Regions from separate parts of the Streptomyces sp. CA-142005 genome, predicted to be linked through region 3. Evidence: riboswitches for the same ligand, from Rfam matches in the RefSeq annotation. Region 3 holds a riboswitch; each other region holds the start of a gene.

The links. A riboswitch is a leader RNA that binds a small molecule or an ion and turns the genes downstream of it on or off. The one in region 3 is predicted to bind cobalamin.
Region 1: linked by a shared signal. The riboswitch ahead of ACQPXS_RS30215 (ribonucleoside-diphosphate reductase subunit alpha) and the one ahead of ACQPXS_RS39965 (CbtB domain-containing protein) in region 3 are both predicted to bind cobalamin.
Region 2: linked by a shared signal. The riboswitch ahead of ACQPXS_RS13450 (cobalamin biosynthesis protein) and the one ahead of ACQPXS_RS39965 (CbtB domain-containing protein) in region 3 are both predicted to bind cobalamin.

Annotation. Positions count from the first base shown of each region.
Region 1 is NZ_CP192078.1:6,445,874-6,450,793, reverse strand. Features, by position in the region: gene ACQPXS_RS30230 (DUF3311 domain-containing protein) at 1-43, shown strand, start outside; gene mctP (monocarboxylate uptake permease MctP) at 40-1,668, shown strand; gene ACQPXS_RS30220 (GNAT family N-acetyltransferase) at 1,743-2,249, shown strand; cobalamin riboswitch at 2,302-2,426, shown strand; gene ACQPXS_RS30215 (ribonucleoside-diphosphate reductase subunit alpha) at 2,553-4,920, shown strand, end outside.
Region 2 is NZ_CP192078.1:2,814,074-2,818,993, forward strand. Features, by position in the region: gene ACQPXS_RS13435 (lysozyme) at 73-828, shown strand; gene ACQPXS_RS13440 (anion permease) at 972-2,222, shown strand; gene ACQPXS_RS13445 (hypothetical protein) at 2,257-2,484, shown strand; cobalamin riboswitch at 2,627-2,768, shown strand; gene ACQPXS_RS13450 (cobalamin biosynthesis protein) at 2,867-3,829, shown strand; gene ACQPXS_RS13455 (cobyric acid synthase) at 3,826-4,920, shown strand, end outside.
Region 3 is NZ_CP192078.1:8,660,303-8,665,222, reverse strand. Features, by position in the region: gene ACQPXS_RS39975 (histidine phosphatase family protein) at 1-491, shown strand, start outside; gene ACQPXS_RS39970 (CbtA family protein) at 556-1,308, opposite strand; gene ACQPXS_RS39965 (CbtB domain-containing protein) at 1,330-1,551, opposite strand; cobalamin riboswitch at 1,588-1,725, opposite strand; gene ACQPXS_RS39960 (alpha/beta hydrolase) at 1,986-2,750, shown strand; gene ACQPXS_RS39955 (sensor histidine kinase) at 2,958-4,157, opposite strand; gene ACQPXS_RS39950 (cation acetate symporter) at 4,350-4,920, opposite strand, start outside.

The sequences.
Region 1 (4,920 bases), 2.2 Mb from region 3:
CCAGCGCGGCCGCGCCTCCCAGAAGGGCGGTGAGGTGAAGTGAAGGACGGCGTCAACGGCGTCGCGCTCGGCGTCTTCATCTTCTTCTTCCTGGCCGTCACGGTCGTGGGCTTCCTCGCCGCCCGCTGGCGCAGGGCCGAGAACGAGCACTCCCTGGACGAGTGGGGTCTGGGCGGACGGTCGTTCGGCACCTGGATCACATGGTTCCTGCTCGGCGGCGACCTGTACACGGCGTACACCTTCGTCGCCGTACCGGCGGCGATCTACGCGGCGGGCGCGGCCGGCTTCTTCGCGGTGCCGTACACGATCCTGGTCTACCCGCTGATCTTCACGTTCCTGCCGCGCCTGTGGTCGGTCTCGCACCGCCACGGGTACGTCACCACCTCCGACTTCGTCCGGGGCCGCTTCGGCTCCAAGGGCCTGTCGCTGGCGGTGGCGCTGACCGGCATCCTGGCGACGATGCCGTACATCGCGCTCCAGCTCGTCGGCATCCAGGCGGTGCTGGACGTGATGGGCGTCGGCGGGGACGGCAGCACCAACTGGTTCGTGCGGGACCTGCCCCTGCTGATCGCGTTCGGCGTGCTCGCGGCGTACACCTACTCGTCCGGCCTGCGCGCCCCCGCCCTGATCGCGTTCGTCAAGGACACGCTGATCTACATCGTCATCGCGGTGGCGATCATCTACATCCCGATCAAGCTGGGCGGCTTCGACGACATCTTCGCCAAGGCGGGCCACGCCTTCAGCCAGGTCAACCCGGCGACGGGCAAGCCGCGCGGCGCGCTCGCGCCTCCGGAGGCCGGCCAGTGGACGTACGCGACCCTGGCCCTGGGCTCCGCGCTCGCGCTCTTCATGTACCCGCACTCGATCACCGCGACCCTGTCCTCCAAGAGCCGTGAGGTGATCCGCCGCAACACCACCATCCTGCCGCTGTACTCCCTGATGCTCGGCCTGCTGGCCCTGCTGGGCTTCATGGCGATCGCGGCCGGGGTCAAGGTCACCAACGGCCAGCTGGCCATCCCGCAGCTGTTCGAGAACATGTTCCCTGACTGGTTCGCGGGCGTGGCCTTCGCGGCGATCGGCATCGGCGCCCTGGTCCCCGCGGCGATCATGTCGATCGCGGCGGCGAACCTCTTCACCCGCAACATCTACAAGGACTTCATCAAGCCGGACGCGACGCCGAAGCAGGAGGCCCAGGTCTCCAAGGTCGTCTCGCTGCTGGTGAAGGTCGGCGCGCTGGTCTTCGTGCTGACGATGGACAAGACAGTGGCGATCAACTTCCAGCTGCTGGGCGGCATCTGGATCCTGCAGACCTTCCCGGCCCTGGTCGGCGGGCTGTTCACCCGCTGGTTCCACCGCTGGGCCCTGCTCGCCGGCTGGGCGGTCGGCATGGTGTACGGCACGGTCGCCGCGTACGGCGTCGCCTCCCCGACGCAGAAGCACTTCGGCGGCTCGGCGAAGGAGATCCCCGGCATCGGCGAGATCGGCTACATCGGCCTCACGGCCTTCGTCCTCAACGTCGTGGTCACCGTGGTCCTCACCTTCGTCCTCAAGGCCGTGAAGGCCCCCGAGGGCGCCGACGAGACCAAGCCGGAGGACTACACGGCGGACGCGGGCGACCCGGGGGTCCAGGTGGAGCTGCCGCCGGCCACCGCGGGCGCCGGTCACTGAGCGACTGCCGTACGACGGGCCGCCGGAGGAAATCCGGCGGCCCGTTGTCGTACCCCTCGGGCAGACTCGGTGCCATGGACATCCGGATCCGCCCCGCAGCCCCCGCCGAGTACGACACCCTCGGCGAGATCACCGCCCAGGCGTACCTCCAGGACGGGCTCCTGGACTTCGGCGAGAGCGACGCGTACCTCGGCGAACTCAAGGACGTGGCCAAGCGAGCGGCCGCGGCCGACGTACTCGTGGCCACCCGGGACGACACCCTCCTCGGCGGCGTCACCTTCGTGCCCTCCCCCGGTCCCATGGCCGACATCGCGCGGCCCGGAGAGGCCGAGATCCGCATGCTGGCCGTCGCCAGAGCCGGCCGCGGCCAGGGCGCCGGCGAGGCCCTCGTCCGGGCCTGCATCGACCGCGCACGGGCCACCGCGGGCTGCCGGGCCGTCGTCCTGTCGACCCAGCGCACCATGCACGCCGCCCACCGCATCTACGAACGGCTGGGTTTCGTTCGCACACCCGAGCGGGACTGGAATCCGCTGCCCGAGCTGGACGACATCACTCTGCTCACCTATGAGTTGACGCTCTGACACCGCCACGACACAACATCTGGGGGTGACACGACAGCCCGGCACTAGATGTATGCTCATGCTCGCTGTCGCCGCAGGGGAATCCGGTGCGAATCCGGAACTGTCCCGCAACGGTGTACTTGTGCGCGTCTGCGCCCAGGAGTCAGTCCGAGGACCTGCCGACAGCGCACCCGGCCGTCCGGTTCGGGTGACCTTCAGACGTCCGGGCCTCGTGGGATGGGCCGGTGGACGCGACGCCGTGTGCGCTCGTGGCTGCCCCCTGCCCTCCGCAAGGCCCCCGTGCCGAGCGAGGGAGAGCCCCACGTGACCATCGCGCCAGCAGATCCGGCTTCAGCCAGCGGCCTGGAGACCGACGGTCCCGGTACCGCGTTGCTGCGGACCCTGACCGAGCTGACCGCCGACCTCCCCGACGCCGACCCCGGCCGGGTCGCCGCCGCCGCGCTGCGCGGCCGGTCGGCGCGCGCGGACGAGTCGGAGTTGCGCGAGCTGGCCACCGAGGCCGCCGCCGGGCTCATCTCCGAGGACCCCGCCTACTCCCGGCTGGCCGCCCGGCTGCTGACCCTCTCCATCCGCGCCGAGGCCGCCTCGCAGGGCGTGACCTGCTTCACCGAGTCCGTGGCCGTGGGGCACCGCGAGGGACTCATCGCCGACCGCACCGCGGAGTTCGTGCGGCTGCACGCCGAGCGGCTCGACGCGCTGATCGACCGCGGGGCCGACGACCGCTTCGGCTACTTCGGCCTGCGCACCCTGCACAGCCGTTACCTGCTCCGGCACCCGATCACCCGCAGGGTCATCGAGACGCCCCAGCACTTCATGCTGCGGGTCGCGAGCGGCCTGGCCGAGGACGACACCACCCGGTCGGTGGACGAAGTGGCAGCGCTCTACCGGCTCATGAGCCGGCTCGACTACCTCCCCTCCTCCCCCACGCTCTTCAACTCCGGTACGCGGCACCCGCAGATGTCGTCCTGCTACCTCCTCGACTCCCCGCTGGACGAGCTGGACTCCATCTACGACCGCTACCACCAGGTGGCCCGGCTCTCCAAGCACGCCGGCGGCATCGGTCTGTCGTACTCCCGGATCCGCAGCCGCGGTTCGCTGATCCGCGGCACCAACGGGCACTCCAACGGCATCGTGCCGTTCCTGAAGACCCTGGACGCCTCGGTGGCCGCCGTGAACCAGGGCGGCCGGCGCAAGGGCGCCGCGGCCGTCTACCTGGAGACCTGGCACTCCGACATCGAGGAGTTCCTGGAGCTGCGGGACAACACCGGTGAGGACGCCCGCCGTACGCACAACCTGAACCTCGCGCACTGGGTCCCGGACGAGTTCATGCGCCGGGTCAACGCCGACGGGCAGTGGTCGCTGTTCTCCCCGTCGGACGTGCCGGAGCTGGTGGACCTGTGGGGCGAGGAGTTCGACGCCGCCTACCGCAAGGCCGAGGCGGCGGGCCTGGCGAAGAAGACCATGCCGGCCCGCGAGCTGTACGGCCGGATGATGCGCACCCTCGCGCAGACCGGCAACGGCTGGATGACCTTCAAGGACGCGGCCAACCGCACCGCCAACCAGACGGCCCTGCCGGGGCACGTCGTCCACTCCTCCAACCTCTGCACGGAGATCCTGGAGGTCACGGACGACGGGGAGACCGCGGTCTGCAACCTGGGGTCCGTCAACCTGGGTGCGTTCGTCGACATGGCGACCGAGGACCTCGACTGGCAGCGACTGGACGACACCGTCCGCACCGCCGTCACCTTCCTCGACCGCGTGGTCGACATCAACTTCTACCCGACCGAGCAGGCGGGGCGGTCGAACGCCAAGTGGCGTCCCGTCGGCCTCGGCGCGATGGGTCTGCAGGACGTCTTCTTCAAGCTGCGCCTGCCCTTCGACTCAGCGGAGGCCAAGGCCCTGTCCACGCGGATCGCCGAGCGGATCATGCTCACCGCGTACGAGGCCTCCGCCGACCTGGCCGAGCGCAACGGCCCGCTGCCGGCCTGGGAGAAGACCCGTACGGCCCGGGGCGTGCTGCACCCCGACCACTACGGCGTCGAGCTGGCCTGGCCGGAGCGCTGGGCGGCCCTGCGCGGCCGTATCGCCGAGGTCGGCCTGCGCAACTCCCTGCTGCTGGCCATCGCGCCCACCGCCACCATCGCCTCCATCGCGGGCGTGTACGAGTGCATCGAGCCGCAGGTGTCGAACCTGTTCAAGCGCGAGACGCTGTCCGGCGAGTTCCTCCAGGTCAACTCCTATCTGGTGCAGGACCTGAAGGAGCTGGGCGTCTGGGACGCCCGCACCCGTGAGGCGCTGCGCGACTCGGGCGGCTCGGTGCAGGACTTCGCGTGGATCCCGGCCGAGGTGCGGGCGCTGTACCGAACGGTCTGGGAGATCCCGCAGCGCGGGCTGATCGACATGGCGGCGGCCCGCACCCCGTTCCTGGACCAGGCCCAGTCCCTGAACCTGTTCATGGAGACGCCGACCATCGGCAAGCTCTCCTCGATGTACGCGTACGCCTGGAAGTCGGGCCTGAAGACGACGTACTACCTGCGCTCCCGCCCGGCGACCCGCATCGCCCGCGCCGCCCAGGGCCAGGCGCAGACCAAGACCCCCATCCCCGTCCAGCAGGCCGCCGACCCCGACGCCGTCGCCTGCTCCCTGGAAAACCCCGAGTCCTGCGAGGCCT
Region 2 (4,920 bases), 5.8 Mb from region 3:
GCCGATCCGCGGGCTTTCAATGGTCTCTCTTGCCCGCCGGACGATCTTCCGTCCGCCGACCCGGGGAGACACATGGCCCGCGAACGCACCCTTCTCCGTCACCGCGCCGGTGTCCTCGCGGCGGCCACGGCGACGCTCGCCCTCACTGCCACCGCGTCCGCGGCCGCCGGGCCTCCGGCACTGGCCACGGGCCTGCCCCGGGGGCACGACGTCTCGTCCCACCAGGAGCACGTCGACTGGGCGGCCGCCCGGTCCATGGGCGCGCGGTTCGTCTACGTCAAGGCGACCGAGTCCACGAACTACCGCAACCCCTACTTCTCCGAGCAGTACGACGGCGCCCGCGCGGCGGGCCTGTACCGGGGCGCGTACCACTTCGCACGGCCGGACAAGTCCTCCGGCGCCCGGCAGGCCGCGTACTTCGTGCGGCACGGCGGGGACTGGGCGGCGGACGGCCGGACGTTGCCGCCCGCGCTCGACATCGAGGACAACCCGTACAGCAAGAAGCACAAGTGCTACGGGCTGGGCAGCACGCGGATGGTCCGCTGGATCCGGTCCTTCAGCGACGAGATCAAGCAGGAGACCGGCCGCCGCCCGGTGATCTACACGACGACCCAGTGGTGGCGGCTGTGCACCGGCAACAGCCGCGCGTTCGCCAAGAGCCACGCCCTGTGGATCGCCCGGCACGGCACCTCGCAGCCGGGGACGCTGCCGGGCGGGTGGCGGTACTGGACGTTCTGGCAGTTCGACATCGACGGCCGGCTGCCGGGTGACCAGGATCTCTTCAACGGCTCCACGAGCCGGCTGCGGGCCCTCGCGCGGGGTTGGTAGCCAAGGGACGCCTGGGCCGTCCGAGCCAAGCGGAACCTCAACCACCCCCTTCGGACACCCCTACGCCCGTCGCCGTTCACCTTCCGTTCACTCAGGTTGCCTACGGTCGTCCAGCCAATGACCTCGAACGATTGCCTGGGTAAATGGAAAGCTTCTCGCTGATCCTCGCGATAGTGGTGATAACCGCTCTCGCGTTCGATTTCACGAACGGTTTCCACGACACCGCCAACGCGATGGCCACGACCATCTCGACAGGCGCCCTGAAGCCCAAGATCGCGGTGGCCATGTCCGCCGCCCTCAATCTGGTGGGCGCCTTCCTCTCCGTGGAGGTCGCCAACACGATCTCCAAGGGTCTCGTCGACGAGACCGGCATCCGTCCCGAGGTCATCTTCGCCGCCCTGGTCGGCGCGATCCTCTGGAACCTGATGACCTGGCTGGTGGGCCTGCCCTCCAGCTCCTCGCACGCCCTGATGGGCGGTCTGATCGGCGCCACCATCGCCTCCGCCGGCTTCGGCGCCGTGCACGGTGACGTCCTGGTCACCAAGGTGCTGCTCCCCGCGGTCGCCGCGCCGATCGTGGCGGGCGTCGCCTCGATGCTGGCCACCCGGTTCTCCTACGGCATCGGCGGCAAGGCCGAGGGCGAGGCCACCCGCAAGGGCTACCGCGCCGGCCAGATCGCCTCCGCCGGCCTGGTCTCCCTCGCGCACGGCACCAACGACGCCCAGAAGACGATGGGCATCATCACCCTCGCGCTGATCACGGGCGGCGCGATCGCCCCGGGCTCGAACCCTCCCACCTGGGTCATCCTCTCCGCCGGCCTCGCCATCGCGCTCGGCACCTACATCGGCGGCTGGCGGATCATCCGCACCATGGGCAAGGGCCTGACCGACCTGGAGCCGCGCCAGGGCTTCGCCGCCCAGACCAGCGCCGCGACCGCCATCCTGGCCTCCTCCCACCTGGGCTTCTCCCTCTCCACCACGCATGTCGTCTCGGGCTCGGTGATGGGCGCGGGCCTCGGCCGCAAGGGCGGGGTGGTCCGCTGGTCCACCGCGACCCGCATGGCCGTCGCCTGGGTGCTCACCCTCCCGGCCGCCGCGCTGGTCGGCGCGGGCGCCGAGTCCGTCACGGACCTCGGTGACTGGGGCACCGCCGTCGTCGCCGTCTTCCTGGTCGCCGCGAGCGCCACGATCTGGAAGGTCTCCCGCCGCGAGGTCGTCGACCACACCAACGTCGTCGACGCGCCCGAGGAGCCGGCCGGCGTGGTGACCGCCGCCATCGCCGCGGTGACCCCGCCCCCGGCGGGCACGATCACCGAGGACCTGACGGCCACGATCCCCGCCCCGGCCACCGCCGGGCCCGCCCCCGAGGCCGCGCCGCCGGCCGCCACCGTCTGACCCCGGCCACACCGGTAACCAAGGAAGCAACCCCATGAAGATCGACTGGTCGGCCCTCGGCTCCGTCTTCGGCGTCAGCCTCGTGTTCACGGTGGGCCTGGTGGCCCTGTTCACCCTCGGCATCAACGGTCTGGCACGGCGCGAGAAGGCCGCGGCCGAGGGCGGCTCCGCCACCCTCGCCGTCACCGGCGCCTACCTCTGCTTCGCCGCGTGCGCGGCGGCGGTGTCGTACGGCATCTTCCTCATCGTCTCCAAGTCCTGACGGACCACCACGAACCAGGCAATCCGAAGGCTCCCCGCCGTCCGTGACGGAGGGGAGCCTTCGTCATGCCCAGGGGTCACGGGCGCCCCACGGTGTGGGGATCGGCACACTCTCCCCGCGCAGGTCAACGGCAAGTTGACGGCCGTTCCGGGCGCGTGGTGGACTGCCCAGGCCATGTACGGCGGCAAGAGAGGAAGCCGGTGCGAATCCGGCGCGGTCCCGCCACTGTCACCGGGGAAGAACCCCCGGGAGCCAGGAACTCTCACCGCCGAATCTCGTCGAACCAGGGCGCGGACACCCTGAGTGAGGACACGGATCGCCATGCTCGGCTGCCGAAGGACCCGTACCAGGCCCGCTCCTGTACCCACGGCCGGCTGAGCCGATGGGTGCCGATCGCTCCTACGCGTACGGCGCCGCCGCCGGCCTTCTCGGTGACCTGCTCCTCGGCGATCCGCGCCGCGGGCATCCGGTCGCCGCGTTCGGGCGTGCGGCCGCTGCCGTGGACCGCGCGTTGTGGCACGACCACCGCGGCTGGGGCGCCGTGCACACCGTCGTGTGCGCCGGTGGCGCCGTCGCACTCGGCACGCTGGCCGCACGCGCCGTACGCCCCTCCCCCGCCGCCTCCGCCGCGCTGACCGCCGCCGCCACCTGGGCGGTCGTCGGCGGTACCTCGCTCGCCCGGGAGGCCCGCACGATCGGACGCGCCCTGGAGTCCGGGGACGTCGAGGCCGCGCGGGCGCGGCTGCCGCATCTGTGCGGCCGGGACCCGCAGGCGCTGGACGCCGACGGGATCGCCCGGGCCGTGGTCGAGTCGGTCGCCGAGAACACCTCCGACGCCGTCGTGGGCGCCCTGGTGTGGGGGGCGGTGGCCGGGGTGCCCGGGCTGCTGGGGTTCCGGGCCGTCAACACCCTGGACGCGATGGTCGGTCACAAGTCGCCCCGCTACCGCCGCTACGGCTGGGCCTCCGCCCGGCTGGACGACCTGGCCGGCTGGCCGGGGGCCCGGCTGACCGCCGTCCTCGCGGCCGCGGCCGGACCGGACCCGCGCGGTGCCCTGCGCGCCTGGAAGGCCGACGCCCGCCGGCACCCGAGCCCCAACGCCGGGCCCGTGGAAGCGTCGTTCGCGGGGGCGCTCGGCGTCCGGCTGGGCGGAACGCTCTCCTACGGCGGCCGGGTCGAGCACCGGCCCGTGCTCAACGGGGACACCGGCCGGGCCGTCCGGATCACCGACATCGACCGGGCCGTACGGCTCTCCCGCCGCGTCGGCCTGCTCGCGCTCGGCGGCACGGTCGCCGCGCGCCTCCTCGTCAAGAGCGTCAAGGGCCTGAAGGGACGTGCGAAGTGAACGGGGGACTCCTCGTCGCCGGCACCACCTCCGACGCCGGCAAGAGCGTCGTGACAGCCGGGATCTGCCGGTGGCTGGTGCGCCAGGGTGTGAAGGTCGCGCCGTTCAAGGCGCAGAACATGTCGCTCAACTCCTTCGTCACCCGCGAGGGTGCCGAGATCGGGCGGGCGCAGGCCATGCAGGCCCAGGCGTGCCGGGTCGAGCCGACCGCGCTGATGAACCCGGTGCTGCTCAAACCGGGCGGCGAGCAGAGCAGCCAGGTGGTGCTGCTGGGCAAGCCGGTGGGCGAGTTGAGCGCACGCGGCTACCACGGCGGGCGGCAGCAGAAGCTCCTCGGCACGGTGCTGGACTGCCTGGCCGAGTTGCGGGGCACGTATGACGCGGTGATCTGTGAGGGCGCGGGCAGCCCGGCCGAGATCAATCTGCGCCGGACCGACATCGTGAACATGGGCATCGCGCGGAACGCGCGGCTGCCCGTGCTGGTGGTCGGCGACATCGACCGCGGGGGCGTCTTCGCCTCCTTCTTCGGCACCGTGGCCCTGCTCTCGGCGGAGGACCAGGAGCTGGTCGCCGGGTTCCTGGTGAACAAGTTCCGAGGCGATGTCTCCCTGCTGGAGCCCGGCTTGGAGATGCTGTACGGCCTCACCGGGCGGCGCACGTACGGCGTGCTGCCGTTCCGGCACGGGCTCGGCATCGACGAGGAGGACGGGCTGAGGGTCTCCCTGCGCGGAACCGTGCGGGAATCCACCGTGGCTCCCCCCGTCGGCGAGGACGTACTGCGCGTCGCCGTGTGCGCGATCCCGTTGATGTCCAACTTCACCGATGTGGACGCGCTCGCCGCCGAACCGGGGGTCGTGGTGCGGTTCGTGGACCGGCCGGAGGAGCTGGCGGACGCGGACCTGGTCGTCATCCCGGGCACGCGCGGCACCGTGCGGGCGCTGGAGTGGCTGCGGGAGCGCGGGCTCGCGGACGCCCTCGTCCGAAGGGCCGCCGAAGGACGCCCGGTTCTCGGCATCTGCGGCGGCTTCCAGATCCTCGGCGAGCGCATCGAGGACGAGGTCGAGTCGCGGGCCGGCACGGTCGACGGGCTC
Region 3 (4,920 bases):
GCGCGGCACGGGCCCGCTCGGCGGCCGGCGCGCTGCCCTCCGCGGCCCGTGCCCTGACCTCCCCCGGCGCCCGCTGCCGGGAGACCGCCGCGGCACTGGGCCTCGACGCCATGCCGGTAGCGGAGTTGGCGGGCCTCGACGTGGGTCGCTGGCGGGGGCGGACCCTGGAAGAGGTGGGGGCCGCCGAACCGGAGGCGGTGGGCCGCTGGCTCACCGACCCCGCATCCGCACCGCACGGGGGTGAGTCCGTGCGGGACCTGTGCGCGCGGGTCGCGGGCTGGCTGGCCGACGCGCAGAAGCTGGAGGGTCGTACGGTCGCGGTGGCCGAACCGGAGGTGGTGCGGGCGGCGGTCGTCGACGCACTGGGCCTGCCCGATGCGGTCTTCTGGCGCCTCGACGTGCCGCCGCTGACCGTGACCGCGCTCGGCGGCCGGGCCGGGCGCTGGAATCTGCGACTGGGGTGTCCGCTTGCCCCGCCGGAGGCCGATTAGGCGCCGGGGAACGCCCCAGGGCCCGACGGAGGGTTCCGACGGGCCCTGGGGCGTATGGAGGGAGTCAGTGTGCGGCCGGGACCGTTCGCCGGCCCGCGGCCGTCGCCGGCCTGGGGTTCAGCAGCCGTTCGGCCAACTCACCGAAGACGAGGCCGAATCCGGCCCACAGTGTGGTCTGGATCGCCAGGGCGGAGAGCCGGAACCGCCACAGCAGGGTGGCCGGGAAGCCCTTGGGCACCTCGTTGACGACGGGCAGGAACTGGTAGGCCAGGCCGATCACGACGGTGAACGCGACCACCGCGGCCACCGTGGCCCACCAGGTGCCCAGGCGCGGGGCGAGCCGCTTGCCCAGGATGGCGGCGGCGACCGCCAGCAGGACGCCGAGCAGCATCATCAGGAAGTACAGGGCGGTCCGCTTGCCGATGGTGTCGGGGCTGCCGACCGACGGCGGGTTGGCCGGGTACTTCAGGAACGGCACGACGTACACGGCGAGCAGCGCGCAGCCCGACAGCAGCAGTGCCGTGGCGCGCGGGCCGAAGCGGCCCACGCGGCCGAGGGCGAAGCTGAAGGCGAGCGCGCCGATGCCGCCGAAGGCGACCCCGTAGACGAGGACGCCGGTGGCGAGACCGGCGGTCGACTGCAGGGAGCGCGAGACGACCTCCATCTCGTGCTCGTGGGAGTGGGCCTCCTCGAAGCTGATCGCCTTGTCGACGTTCGGCTCACCGAGAACGTAGGCCACGACCAGGGCGAGCACACCGGCCGCCAGGCCGGCGAGCATGCCCCGGACGAGAAGGTTCCGTACGGTTGCGGAGTTCATGGGCGTGCGACGACCCTCGCGTCAGTGGCAGGGGAAGCCCAGCAGGTGGCGGGCGTCGTGCACCCACTCGTGGACGCCCGTGCCGTTGAGCACGGAGGTGGCGCCCTGCTCGGCGCCGACGAAGTAGAGCAGGACCAGCATGAGGATGCCGAAGAAGACCGCCCAGGGAGCAATCGCCTTCAGCGGCAGCTTGGCGGGAACGGCGGGGGTGGTGGCTGTCGGCTGAACGACGGTCTGCGCCATGGCAGGACCTCCTCTGGGAGTTCGCGTCCCATCTCGGTGGTGCACAGGACGACGGCCACGGGTCTGACTCACGAGCCCCTTGCGGGCCCGCATACAGTGGCGCGACCGTGCCGGATTCCCACCGGCTTCCGTTTCGCCGTCATCGATATCGGACCGACCGTACCGCGTGACGCGCGCATGGCCAAGACCGCCTCCCACCCGAGTGATCTTCCTCTCCCACCAGGTGGGACGGCAGGAGACAGGCGGGGAAAAAGAGTTGGGCGGCTGATTGCCCGTCCGGTAGCTTGCAGTCGACCGTGCACCAGGCCGAGGAGGTGAGACCCATGAACGCTGTATTCGTGTGGGTGCTCCCCCTCGTCGTCACGGTCGGGCGATCGACGTAGGTGTCGCCGGGAGCGCCTCGAGGACAAGGCACTCCCGAAAGGCAACACGCCATGGAATCTTTGAAGTTCACCACCGAGTCGTCCTTCAACGGCATGAGGGAACGCGAGTTCACCGTGGGCCGGGTCACCGGTGTCCTCTGGTCGCCCGCATCCGGCGCGGACCGTGCGCCCCTGGTCCTGCTGGGCCACGGCGGCGGCAACCACAAGAAGCATCCGGCGATGGCGGGCCGGGCCGAACTCCTGGTGACCGGCTGCGGCTTCCACGTGGCCTGCATCGACGCGCCCGGTCACGGCGACCGGCCGCGTACGGCGCACGACGAGCGGGAGATCGCCGAGCTGTTCCGGGCCAGGGCGGCGGGCGAGCCGGAAGGCCCGATCGTCGTCCGCTACAACGCCCACCTCGCGGAGCTCGCCGTGCCCGAGTGGCAGGCGACCCTGGACGCCCTCCAGGAGCTCGCGGAAATCGGCGCCGGCGGGCCGGTCGGCTACTTCGGCATCAACATGGGCACCGCGATCGGCGTGCCGCTGGTGGCGGCCGAACCCCGGATCACGGCCGCGGTCTTCGGCCAGCACTGGCCCGACGCCCTGGCGGAGAAGGCGAAGCGGATCACCATCCCGATCGAGTACGCCATGCAGTGGGACGACGAGCACATCCCGCGCGAGGCCGGGCTCGCGCTGTTCGACGCCTTCGCCTCGAAGGAGAAGACCCTGCACGCCAACGCGGGCAAGCACAAGGAGCTCCCCCGGTTCGAGGCCGCCAGCGCGGTCCGGTTCTTCGCCCGGCATCTCGGCCGAGCGGCCACCGTGCCGGCCTGACATGAGCGTTCGCGGCGCCCGGCCCGCCGGTCGGGCGCCGCCGGCGCGGCCCGATTCCACGTCCCGACTGCCGTGAGCCAGAGGCCCGTTGCCGGCCGTAAACGGGTGCGGGCCGTCGGCCCGTGGTCGCCGATGCCGGTGCCGTGGCCGCCTACAGGTCGGCCGGCTTCCAGCCGCTCCCTGCGGTCCGGGACCGCCGCCGGGACGCTAGGCCGTGAATCCCGTGGGCCGGGCCCGGATGCCGGGGCGGAACTTCGGGACGCGGAGGGTGATCTTCGTGCCCGCCCCGACGCCGGTCTCGATGACGAGGCCGTGGTCGTCGCCGTAGACCTGGCGGAGCCGGCGGTCGACGTTGTTCAGGCCGATGCCGGTGGCGGGGCCGGCCGTGCCGCGCAGGATCGCGCGCAGGCGTTCCGGTTCCATGCCGATGCCGTCGTCCTCGATGACGACCCGGGCCTCGGCGCCCTCGTCCTCCGCGATGATCGTGACGCTGATGCGCTCCACGGCCCCCTCCAGGCCGTGCTTGAGGGCGTTCTCGACGAGGGGCTGCAGACACAGGAACGGCAGCGTCACGGGCAGCACCTCGGGGGCGATGCGCAGGGTGACCTTCAGACGCCGGCCGAAGCGGGCGCGGGCGAGTTCCAGGTACTGCTCTATGGAGCGCAGCTCCTCGGCGAGGGTGGTGAAGTCGCCACCGCGGCGGAAGGAGTAGCGGGTGAAGTCGGCGAATTCCTGGAGGAGTTCACGGGCGCGCTCGGGGTCGGTACGGACGAAGGAGGCGATGCTCGCGAGGGAGTTGTAGATGAAGTGCGGGGAGATCTGGGCGCGCAGGGCCCGCACCTCCGCCTCGTGGGCGCTGGTGCGGGCCCGGTCGAGTCCGGCGAGCTCGAGTTCCAGGGAGAGCCGGCGGGCCGCTTCCTCGCCGGCCCGGACCAGAGCGGTGGACTCGTCGGCGGCGAGCACGACGAGGGCCACGGGGGCGCTGCCGTCGACGGGAAGCGGCACCAGGGCGCCCCAGCGGACGGGGCAGCCGGTGTCGTCGCAGGACAGCGGGAACGTCCGGGCGCGGGGCGGGTGGGCGAGCTGTGCCGTCACCTGCGCGCGGTGGTGTTCGCCGGCGCCGTCCCAGGCGAGCACGGTGGTGCCGTCGGTGAGGGCGAGGGCGGGGGCGCCGAGCAGGGGGCGCAGCCTGCGGACCGTCTTGCGGGCGGTGTCCGGGGTGAGCCCGGCGCGCAGAGGTGCCGCGGCGAGCGCTGCGGTGTGGAGGCCATGGGCCAGGGCGCGCGCCCCCTCGTGGTGGGCCGAGTGCTCCTGCTGCCGGCGCGCCGCCCCGTGCCCGAGGGCGGCACCGAGCACGAACAGCGCGAGCCCCGCGAGAACGAGCGCCGCGGTTCCGAGGACGGTCATCGGCGCCGCGGGGTGGGACCGGCGGGGTGGGTGGTGGAGTGCCGGGGCAGGTCGCGGACCGTGGCGTGCCTGGTCCGCCCCGAGCCTCCGCTGCGCCGTCGGCCGGCATACGCGCAGGCGGCGCCGTCGGGGCGGCCGGCGGGCGCCGGAGGTCGTCTGGCTGTGTCGCTGGTCTGCACAACGGCTCCTCGGTCAGGTCGTCGCCGGTCCGGGGCGGGCGGGGGCCGGGGGTTCGGGCAGGTGGAGGCGGGCCATGGTGGCGGCGGTGCCGGGTGGGACACGGCCGCGGGTGGCCAGGGAGATCAGAACCATCGTGGCGAAGCCCACGGGGACGGACCACACCGCGGGCCAGGCCAGCAGGGTGTGCGCCCAGCCGGAGCGAGCGCCGCCGACGATGGTGGCCGTCACGGCGGTGAGCGCCGAGCCGCCGCCGAGGACGAGTCCGGCGATCGCGCCCGGCGGGGTCAGGCCGCGCCACCAGATGCCCAGGACGAGCAGCGGGCAGAAGGAGGACGCGGAGACGGCGAAGGCGAGTCCGACCGCGTCGGCCACGGGCAGATCGCTGACCACGGCGGCGGCGGCGGTCGGCACCGCGATCGCGGGCAGCGTGGCGAGCCGGAAGTGACGGACGCCGAGCGTGGGCACGACGTCCTGGGCGAGGACACCCGCGACGGACATCGTGAGCCCGGACGCCGTGGAGAGGAACGCCGCGCAGGCGCCGCCGGCGACCAGCGCGCCGAGCAGGTCCCCGGCGACCCCGCCG